DNA from 3 places in the Pseudarthrobacter sp. B907 genome. Region 2 is predicted to be linked to each of the others. Evidence: predicted binding sites of a transcription regulator. Region 2 holds the regulator's gene; each other region holds the start of a gene.
The links. Region 2 encodes LexA, which represses DNA repair genes until DNA is damaged. Its sites were predicted from a motif close to TCGAACANNTGTTCGA; they were not measured.
Positions count from the first base shown of each region.

Region 1 (3,270 bases), on a different contig from region 2:
AGATCGCCGACCCCGCAACCGACCTCGCCGGAAACCCGCAGCAGACTTTCGGCGGCCTGGACATCACGGTGCGCCGCAACGCGTTCGGCCGCCAGCGCGAGTCGTTCGAGACAGACCTGGAGTTCAAGGGGCTGGAGTTCAGCGCCGAGGACGGCACCGTGGCCCCGGTGCACGCGGTGTTCATCCGCGGACCCTGGGTCGAACGCGTCGGCGCGGGCGTCGAAGTCCTGGCCCAGGTGGAACCGTCCAAGGCCGGCCACCCGGAATCCCTCGACGGGACGGCTAGAATTGTTGCAGTGCGTTCCGGCAAGCTGCTGGCCACCTCCTTCCACCCGGAAGTGACGGGGGAGAAGCGCGTGCATGAACTCTTTATTCGAATGATCAGAGGAGAAGCGTAAAGCATGTCAGGCCACTCCAAATGGGCGACGACCAAGCACAAGAAGGCCATCCTGGACAGCCGCCGGGCCAAGTCGTTCGCCAAGCTGATCAAGAACATCGAAGTTGCCGCGCGCATGGGCGGACCCGACCTCGCCGGCAACCCGAGCCTGGAACTTGCCGTCACCAAGGCCAAAAAGACCTCGGTTCCCGCTGACAACATCGACCGCGCCATCAAGCGCGGCGCCGGCCTCACCGGCGAGGTCGTGGATTACACCGAGATCATGTACGAATGCCGCGGCCCGCAGGGTTCGGCGCTGCTGATCGAGTGCCTCACGGACAACAAGAACCGTGCCGCCTCCGAGGTCCGGCTTGCCATTTCCCGCAACGGCGGAACCATCGCCGATCCCGGCTCGGTCAGCTACCTGTTCTCCCGCAAGGGTGTTGTCTCGCTGCCGAAGAACGGCCTGACCGAGGACGACGTGCTGATGGCGGTGCTCGACGCCGGCGCCGAAGAAGTCAAGGACAACGGCGACAGCTTCGAGATCCACTCCGAACCGACCGACCTGCAGGCCATCCGGGACGCGCTCAAGGAAGCCGGGATCGACTACGACACCGACGAGGCCGAATTTGTGCCCTCCATGCAGGTGCCGCTGGACCTCGACGCCGCCAAGAAGTTCATGAAGCTCGTCGATGCCCTCGAAGAACTCGACGACGTCCAGAACGTGTACAGCAACGCCGACCTCAGCGACGAAGTGCAGGCCGCACTGGAAGCCGAGTGACCCTTCGCGTCCTCGGCGTCGATCCGGGCCTCACCCGCTGCGGGATCGGCGTCGTGGACGTCGAGAAGAACCGCCGCGCCACCATGGTGGCCTTCGGCGTCGTCGGCACCTCCCCGGAGGAAAGCCTGGACCAGCGGCTGCTCGTCATCGCCACCTCCATCGACCAGTGGCTGGATCAGTACGAGCCGCAGGTCCTCGCCGTCGAACGTGTTTTCTCCCAGCTCAACGTCAGTACGGTAATGGGCGTTGCCCAGGCCTCCGGCGTGGTGATCGCCGCCGCCGCGCGCCGGGGGATCCCGGTGGCGCTGCACACGCCCTCGGAGGTCAAGGCCGCCGTGACCGGCAGCGGGACCTCCAACAAGGACGCCGTCACCAAGCTGGTCACCAAGATCCTCCGGCTAGACGCCCCGCCGCGGCCGGCCGACGCCGCCGACGCCCTGGCGCTGGCGATCACCCACGCGTGGCGGTCAGGCAGCGGCACCTCCGGTAGCGGCGCAGTCACGACCGGCCCGGGCAGCCAGTCCCTCACGCCCGCGCAGCGAGCCTGGGCCGACGCCGAAGCCAAAGCGCGCCGTGCACGCTGAATGGCGCGTTAAATGTCCGGGCACTTGCTAGGGTATTCGTAGATATGTTCGGATAGCCGGTGCTTGCAGATTCATGCCAGCCGGCTTGACCCAGCTGGACCTGAACCAGCTGTAAGACCAGGAGCCAGGCCTTGATCAGTTTTCTCCGCGGAACCGTAGCGCACGTCGGCCTGTCCTCGGCGGTGATCGACCTGAACGGCGCCGGCATGAGTGTCAACGCCACCCCGCAGACCCTCAGCCGTCTCCGCGTCGGGGATGAGGGCAAACTGTTCACCTCCCTGATCGTCCGGGAGGACTCGCTCACCCTCTTCGGCTTCGCCACCGACGACGAGCGCGAGGTCTTCGACGTGCTGCTGAGCGTCAGCGGCGTGGGGCCGCGGCTGGCGTTGGCCGTGCTGGCCGTCCACGACCCCGAAGCGATCCGGGTTGCCGCGCACTCCGGCGACGGCAAGGCCTTCACCAAGGTCCCCGGCATCGGTCCCAAGGTCGCCGGCCGGATCGTGCTGGAGCTGGCCGGGAAGCTGGTGCCGCACGGCACCCCGGGCCACTCCGACGGCGGCGCCCCGGCCCGGTCCGCCGAAGCCGTGTGGAAGCCCCAGGTGGTGGCCGCCATGACCAGCCTCGGCTGGTCCGAGAAGGACGCGACCTCCAGCATCGACAAGTCGCTGGCGGAATCGCCGGACCTCGCCGAGGCCGGCAACGTCGCGGAAATCCTCCGTGCCACGCTGCGCTGGCTGGGCCAGGACGGCGCCCGCGCCGGGAACCGTGTAGGTGCCCGTGGCTGAGCCGTCGCTCGTCGCCGGGGGAGAGGAACCGGAGGAACGGGCCATCGAGGCCGCCCTCCGGCCCAAGAACCTGCACGATTTTGTGGGCCAGCACCGGGTCCGCAAGCAGCTCTCGCTCGTGCTGGAGGCCTCCCGGATGCGCGGGCGCAGCGCCGACCACGTGCTGCTGTCCGGTCCGCCAGGCCTGGGCAAGACCACGCTGTCCATGATCATCGCCGCCGAGATGAACGCCCCGCTGCGGATCAGCAGCGGGCCGGCGATCCAGCACGCCGGGGACCTGGCCGCCATCCTGTCCTCGCTCTCCGAAGGGGAAGTCCTTTTCCTCGACGAGATCCACCGCATGTCCCGCCCGGCCGAAGAAATGCTCTACATGGCGATGGAGGACTTCCGCGTCGACATCGTCGTCGGCAAGGGCGCCGGCGCCACCGCGATTCCGCTGGAACTGCCGCCATTCACCCTCGTGGGCGCCACCACCCGCGCCGGGCTGCTGCCAGGGCCGCTCCGGGACCGGTTCGGTTTTACCGGCCACCTGGAGTTCTACTCCGTCGAGGAGCTGGAGCTGGTGCTGCGCCGTTCGGCGGGGCTGCTGGACCTGAAGGTGAACTCCGCCGGGTTCAGCGAGATCGCCGGCCGGTCCCGGGGCACTCCCCGCATCGCCAACCGGCTGCTGCGCCGCGTCCGGGACTGGGCGCTGGTGCACGGGGTTGACCAGATCGACGCGCGGGCCGCCTCTGCTGCGCTGGA
Region 1 covers NZ_JBEEQE010000013.1:80,579-83,848, reverse strand. The annotation lists gene pdxT (pyridoxal 5'-phosphate synthase glutaminase subunit PdxT) at 1-398, shown strand, start outside; gene ABLI39_RS12320 (YebC/PmpR family DNA-binding transcriptional regulator) at 402-1,157, shown strand; gene ruvC (crossover junction endodeoxyribonuclease RuvC) at 1,154-1,741, shown strand; gene ruvA (Holliday junction branch migration protein RuvA) at 1,873-2,526, shown strand; gene ruvB (Holliday junction branch migration DNA helicase RuvB) at 2,519-3,270, shown strand, end outside.
Region 1: a site for LexA is predicted at 1,778-1,793, ahead of ruvA (Holliday junction branch migration protein RuvA). Genes of this name have one in related genera too.

Region 2 (3,270 bases):
TTGAAGGCGTCCCCAGCGGGCTGATGCCGAACGGCCTGAACACCGAACAGCTCGACTGCGTCGACCAGCTGCGTGACGCCTGCCGCGCCGCGCTTTCGGATTCGAAGGGGGACAGCGCCAACACCGCCGACGGCGGCCGGCAGCTAGCCCGGTCCCGCCTGATGCTGATCCTCGAACTGTGCGAACGGCTCCTGGCCGCCAAGGAAAACCGCGAGGTGGTCTGGTTCTCCCGCAACAGCAGTTTCGACCCGCAACAGGGCTACTCCCAGCCCGATGACTCCGCGCCCGCGCTGATCAACATCGCCCCGCTCAGCGTCGCCGGGCGGCTGCGCGAGGGATTGTTCGCCGACCACACCGTCGTGCTGACCTCGGCCACCCTCGCCATCGGCTCGGCCTTCGAGCCGGCAGCCGGAGGCCTGGGCCTGGTCGGCCCGGGCGCGCCCAGCTGGACCGGCGTCGACGTCGGGTCCCCGTTCGAATATCCCAAACAGGGCATCCTCTACGTCGCGAAGCACCTGCCCAAGCCCGGCCGCGGCACGTCGCCCGAAGCGCTCAACGAGCTCGAAAAGCTGATCCGCGCCTCCGGCGGCGGGGCCCTGTGCCTCTTCTCCTCCCGGCGCGCCGCCGAGGAAGCCGCCGAGGCGATGCGGCCGCGGCTCGGCATGAGCATCCTCTGCCAGGGGGAATCGACCATGACGGCACTGGTGAAGCAGTTCGCGGACGAGCCGGACACCTGCCTCTTTGGCACCATGTCGCTCTGGCAGGGCGTCGACGTGCCCGGTAACTCCTGCCGCCTTGTGGTGATTGACCGGATCCCGTTCCCGCGGCCGGATGATCCGCTGATGACGGCCCGCTCCCGTGCCGTGGCCCAGGCCGGCGGCAACGGTTTTATGAGTGTCTCTGCAACCCACGCGGCTATCCGGCTCGCCCAGGGCGCCGGCCGGCTGATCCGCTCGACGTCGGACAAGGGCGTGGTGGCCGTCCTGGATTCCCGGCTGTCCACTGAGCGCTACGGCGGGTTCCTGCGCGCCGCGCTGCCGCCGTTCTGGCCCACCACCGACCCTGCGGTGGCCCTGGCCGCCCTTGCACGCCTGGCCCGGGATGCGCCGGCCAAACAGGCCGCCACCTAGGCCGACAGGCAACGCGAAGGCCCCGTCCGGAACGGGCGGACGGGGCCGTCGGCGTCGGCGGCCGGACGTGCCGACGCGGGTGCTAGAGGGAGCGCAGCACGGAGACGACCTTGCCCATGATGACGGCGTGGTCACCCAGGATCGGTTCGTACTGGGTGTTCTGCGGAAGCAGCCAGGTGTGGCCGTCGCGCTGGCGGAACGTCTTGACCGTGGCCTCGTCGTCGAGCAGGGCGGCCACGATGTCGCCGTTAACGGCGTCGTTCTGGCGCCGGACCACCACCCAGTCGCCGTCGCAAATGGCGGCGTCGATCATCGAATCGCCGGCCACCCGGAGCATAAACAGTTCGCCGTGGCCCACCAGCTGGCGCGGCAGCGGCATCACGTCCTCCACCACCTGGTCGGCCAGGATCGGGCCGCCGGCCGCGATCCGGCCCACAAAGGGCACCATCGCTGTGTCCGTGGCGCTGGCCAGCTCCGAGACCGCGAGGCCGCCGACGGCCCGCAGGCCGGTGGACTTCGCAACACCGGACACCTTGGTGGCGCCCTCGTCGAGCGTCAGCGGCAACAGGACTTCCATGGCGCGGGGCCGCTTCGGGTCCCGCCGCAGGTAACCGAGCTTTTCCAGCTGCGAGAGCTGGTGGGTGACGCTGGAGAGGCTGGCGAGCCCGACGGTGTCGCCGATTTCACGCATCGAGGGCGGGTAGCCGTTGTCCGTCACAGACCGCTGGATGGTCTCCAAGATCTTCTTTTGCCGGACGGTGAGGCCCTTCGGCGCCCGGCCGGTCTGGGGGTTCCGCTGGGCGGCCCTCCCGCCGGCGGCTTGTGCTGCCATGTTCGCCTCGCCTTTCCGTTCCGCCCGGCCGCAGTGGCCGCCGGGACCAGCGGGCCTGAAAAATGTCAGACCCTGTTGATCAACTGCTGTTGATCGCCACCCGTGGTTGTCCTGCAATTGGTTGTCCTGCTGGTTCAAAAGTAGGCCAGCCTGCACAGTTTTTCAAACATTTGTTCTAGCGAGTCTCGACAATGTTCGTTCATAAGTGCTAAAACAGGAACTACAAAGTTCGAATATGTATTCGAAGCAGGGCGTCGGAGGAGCACTTCGGGGTTCGGTTCTGTGTTCGAACATGGTGATCAACGTTTACGTTCCAAGGTTCGCGTTTGATGGTTAGGCCGGTTGGCGGCAGGTACGTGGAGTACGCCGGGCGGCACAGATAAGTCCAGGAGGGCTCAGCTCATGTCAGCAGTAAGCGCTATTTCCGGTTCGCTGGTTTCCGTTCCCGCTCAGGGCCCGTTCGAGGGGTCCGGCTTTGAGGCCTTCGGCCCGAACGGCATCTTCGACGGCCAGGAGTCCGGCCGGAGCCGGCGGACGGTGCCCGCCGGGCAGGCGCCGCTGCGGCTGACCCGCCGCGGCCGCTTCGTCTTCTTTGGCCTGCCGCTGATCCTGCTGGCTGCCCTTCTCCTCTCGCTGGCCGGTTTCCTCAACGCGCCGGCCAAGGCTGCCGACTCCGCGTCGGAGCTGGCGCTCACGCCTACGGTCACCGTCACCGTCCAGCCGGGGGAGTCACTTTGGGCCATCGCCGGGGCCGTGGCTCCGGAACGGGATCCCCGCGACGTCGTCGCGGACATCGTCCAGCTCAACAACCTCGGCGCCGCCCGCGTCATCCCCGGCCAGCAGCTCTACGTACCCTCCAAGTAGCGCCGGCGGCCGGATTGCCGGTCACAGTTTCGGGGCCGGGCAGGGTCTCACTTAAACTGGGCAGGTGACTGACCAGCTAGAGCGCCTCAACCGACTGCCCCTCCGGACGAACCTGCGGGGGCTGCGCCCGTACGGCGCGCCCCAGCTGGACGTCCCCATCCTGCTGAACGTCAACGAGAACACCCACGGGGTTCCGGCCGACGTCCGTGCGGCCATCGCCGAAGCGGTGACGGAGGCCGCCGCCGGGCTGAACCGCTACCCGGACCGCGAGTTCACCGAACTGCGGGAAGGGCTCGCCGAGTACCTCGGCCACGGCCTCGACGCCGGCAACATCTGGGCAGCGAACGGCTCCAACGAGGTCCTCCAGCAGATCCTCCAGGCCTTCGGCGGTCCGGGCCGCACTGCGCTCGGCTTTCCTCCCACGTACTCCATGTACCCGCTGCT
Region 2 covers NZ_JBEEQE010000015.1:49,515-52,784, reverse strand. The annotation lists gene ABLI39_RS13180 (ATP-dependent DNA helicase) at 1-1,130, shown strand, start outside; gene lexA (transcriptional repressor LexA) at 1,213-1,962, opposite strand; gene ABLI39_RS13170 (LysM peptidoglycan-binding domain-containing protein) at 2,365-2,826, shown strand; gene ABLI39_RS13165 (histidinol-phosphate transaminase) at 2,891-3,270, shown strand, end outside.

Region 3 (3,270 bases), on a different contig from region 2:
GAACTGCACCAGGCGCAGCGGACCGGCAACGTTCACGTCAACGGCGTTCAAGATTCCTTCCGGGGGAATCGCCCCGAGGTCGCCATGGGGTGCTCCCTGCGCCGCGTTATTGATCAGCACGTCGACGGGGCGGCCGTCTAGGGCCTCAAGAAGTTCTGTCGCAACGGCTGATCGAACATCATGGTGGACGGTTACCACGTCGCGTGCGTGCGTGCGGGCGCTCTCGGGCTGAGGCGTCCGCGCGATCGCTATGACGCTCCAGCCGGACGCCGAAAACTCGTTGACCAGGGACAGCCCAAGACCGCGGCTGGCACCTGTCACCACAGCCAGTTTCTTCATCTGCTCAGGCTAGCCGTAGTGCGGGGCGATTCTTGTGCTGGCCTAGTTGGCCTCGAGGACGAAGAAGATGAAGGACAGGAACGCCGACTTCTCCCCGCTAAGGATGCGCGGCGGAAGCAGTTCGCGCGGAGTATCGGGCGACGGCTCCGGTTCGCTCACGGTGGCCACGCGGTAGCCCGCCGATATGAAGGCGTTGATCATCGCGTGCAGCGGCCGGTGCCAGAAGGTCAGGACCGCCGGTTCGCCGTCGAACTCATAGTCCTCCGAGTACTGCCGGAGGGCGAAGTAGTCCTCGGTTGGGTGGTTGACCACACTGACCGTGGGGTGGTTGACGGACAGGATCAGGCGGCCGCCCGGCTTCAGCACGCGCCGCAGTTCGGCAAGCGGCGACGTCCAGTCCTCCAGGTAGTGCAGCACCAGGGACGCGACGACGTCGTCGAAGGAGCCATCGGCGAAAGGGAGCGGCTTGCTGAGGTCGGCCACGTGCAGGTCCGCGGTCGCGCCCAAGCGCTGTCTTGCCAACTCCAGCATCGCAGGGCTGGAATCGAAGCCGGTCATGATCGCGCCCTTCGCGCCCAATGCCGCGGACAGAGGCCCGGCGCCGCACCCCGCGTCCAGGATCCGGCGCCCGTCGACGTCGCCCGCGAGCGCAATCATCGCCGGCCGCTCGTAGTACGCGTTGAGGAGGCTGGACTCGTTCTCCGCCGAATAGCTCTGGGCGAAACTGTCATAGTGGTCGACGTTCATTGCGCTTCCCTTCAGGCGAAATCCCACGCGCGGGACAATAAGGGTTGACCCTAGCAAGCCGGCACCGCCCTTCACCAGCCACGGCGCCGAGGGTCCATTGTCACCCCTCGGGGCTACACTTAGATTCGAAGATATGTTCGAATAAAGGTGTGTTGTGGGCGTAATCATCGGGCCGCGCGTGATAGATGCGGGCTCCTCCCTCTTGTCGGTGCTGATCTCGCCGGTACCGGTCGCCGCCGGCTATCCGTCGCCGGCCCAGGACTACTTTGACGGCCGGATCGACCTCAACGAACACCTCATCAAGGACATCACCAGCACCTACGTGGTGCGGGTGTCCGGGGACTCGATGGAGGGCGCCGGCATCAGCGACGGCGACGAACTCATCGTGAACCGGGCACTGGAGCCCCGCGACGGCTGCGTCGTCGTCGCCGTCCTCGACGGCGAACTCACCGTCAAGCGCCTCCGCCTGACAGCGTCTGGGGTGGTCCTGCAGGCGGACAACCCGCGCTACCCCGACATCCGGGTGCCCGCCCTCGCCGACCTCGTCATCTGGGGTGTCGCCACCCGGTGCCTGCACCATGTCTGAGACCATGCCTGAGACCAATGATTGAATCCCGCGTCCGCCGAGGCAGCATCGCGCTCGTGGACGTGAACTGCTTCTACGCCAGCGCCGAACGCGCCTTCGATCCCTCCCTGGAGGGCAGGCCCGTGGTGGTGCTCTCGAACAACGACGGCTGCGCGGTCACCCGCTCGGCCGAAGCGAAGGCCCTCGGCATCCCCCTCGGGGAACCCTGGTTCAAGATCGCCCCGCGGGCCAAAGAGTGGGGGCTGGTGGCAAAGTCAAGCAACTACGAGCTTTACGGGGACATCAGCGCCCGCGTGATGGAACTCCTGGGCCGCTATTCGGCCTGGTTGGAGGTGTACAGCATCGACGAGGCCTTCCTTGGCGTCCGGGGAACCCCGGAGGAATTGCTTCGGTTGGGCCAGGCCATGAAGACGGCGGTGCGCCGGAATGTGGGCGTCCCGGTCTGCGTCGGCATCGCCGGCACCAAAACCCTTGCGAAGCTGGCCAACAAGTGGGCCAAGCACAACCCGGACTTCGACGGCGTCTGCCATTGGGATTCTGTTCCCGCGGACAGGCGGGAGCACCTGATGGCCCGGCTGCCCGTGATCGAACTCTGGGGTGTCGCCACGCGGCTGACAAAACGACTCAACGGGATGGGGATCCATACCGTGCTGGATCTCGCCCGCGCGGACCCGATCAGAATCAGGGACCGCTTCTCGGTGGTGCTGATGCGGACCGTCCTGGAACTTCAGGGCACCCCCTGCATCCCGCTCGAGGAGGAACGCGTCGGCCGCGACCAGCTGATCTTCAGCCGGTCCTTCGCCACGCCCATCAGCACCGCGGCCGGCATGCGCCAAGTCCTCGGCATCTACGCCCAGCAGGCCAGCGCCCGGCTCGCCAGGCACGAGCTGCAGGCCGCGGTCCTCACCGCCTTCGCCGCGACGTCCCACTACAACCCCCGCGACAGCTCATATCCCTCGGCCTGTGTCAGGCTGCCGATGCCCACCGCGGATCCGGTGCTGCTGGCCCGGGCGTCCTACGCCCTGCTCCCCCGGATCGACGACGGCGTGAAGTACGCGCGGGCGGGCATCATGGTCACGGACCTGCGCCCGACCGCCCGCCAGGCTCCACTGGCTGCCTTTGAGAACCCGCATGAGGAACGCGGCATCGGCCCGCTGCTGGAGGAGGTGAGCCGCAAATACGGCCGGGGCTCCATCGGCCTGGGGCACGCCGGAATCCGCGGCGGACCGGACTGGACGATGAAGCGCGACATGCTGTCCCCGCGTTACACCACCCACTGGGACGAGCTGCCCGTCGTCAAGGCGGGCTGACACCGCCGACCCGCCTGACGGCCGGACACCGGTCCGACGACGGGACAGTGGCGGTTCAGACGGCCGCGCGGACGCGCTGCAGGAAGGAATCCAGGATCCGTCCGGCGTTCTCATGCAGCCGGTCGTCGGCCGCCAGGCGCTGCGGTCCGGCGCCGTGCAGCCTCTCGCCCAGGAAGAGCAGGGCCGCGAGCACTTCGGAGAGTTCTGTGTTTGCTTCCGCGCGCTGGCGCAGGAGCCGCAGATGCGCCGCCTGGAGGGCCGGGCCGGGAGAGCAGGCCAGGTCGCGGT
Region 3 covers NZ_JBEEQE010000002.1:50,357-53,626, forward strand. The annotation lists gene ABLI39_RS01800 (SDR family NAD(P)-dependent oxidoreductase) at 1-339, opposite strand, end outside; gene ABLI39_RS01805 (class I SAM-dependent methyltransferase) at 382-1,086, opposite strand; gene ABLI39_RS01810 (LexA family protein) at 1,241-1,672, shown strand; gene ABLI39_RS01815 (Y-family DNA polymerase) at 1,690-2,982, shown strand; gene ABLI39_RS01820 (AfsR/SARP family transcriptional regulator) at 3,038-3,270, opposite strand, start outside.
Region 3: a site for LexA is predicted at 1,212-1,227, ahead of ABLI39_RS01810 (LexA family protein). Genes of this name have one in related genera too.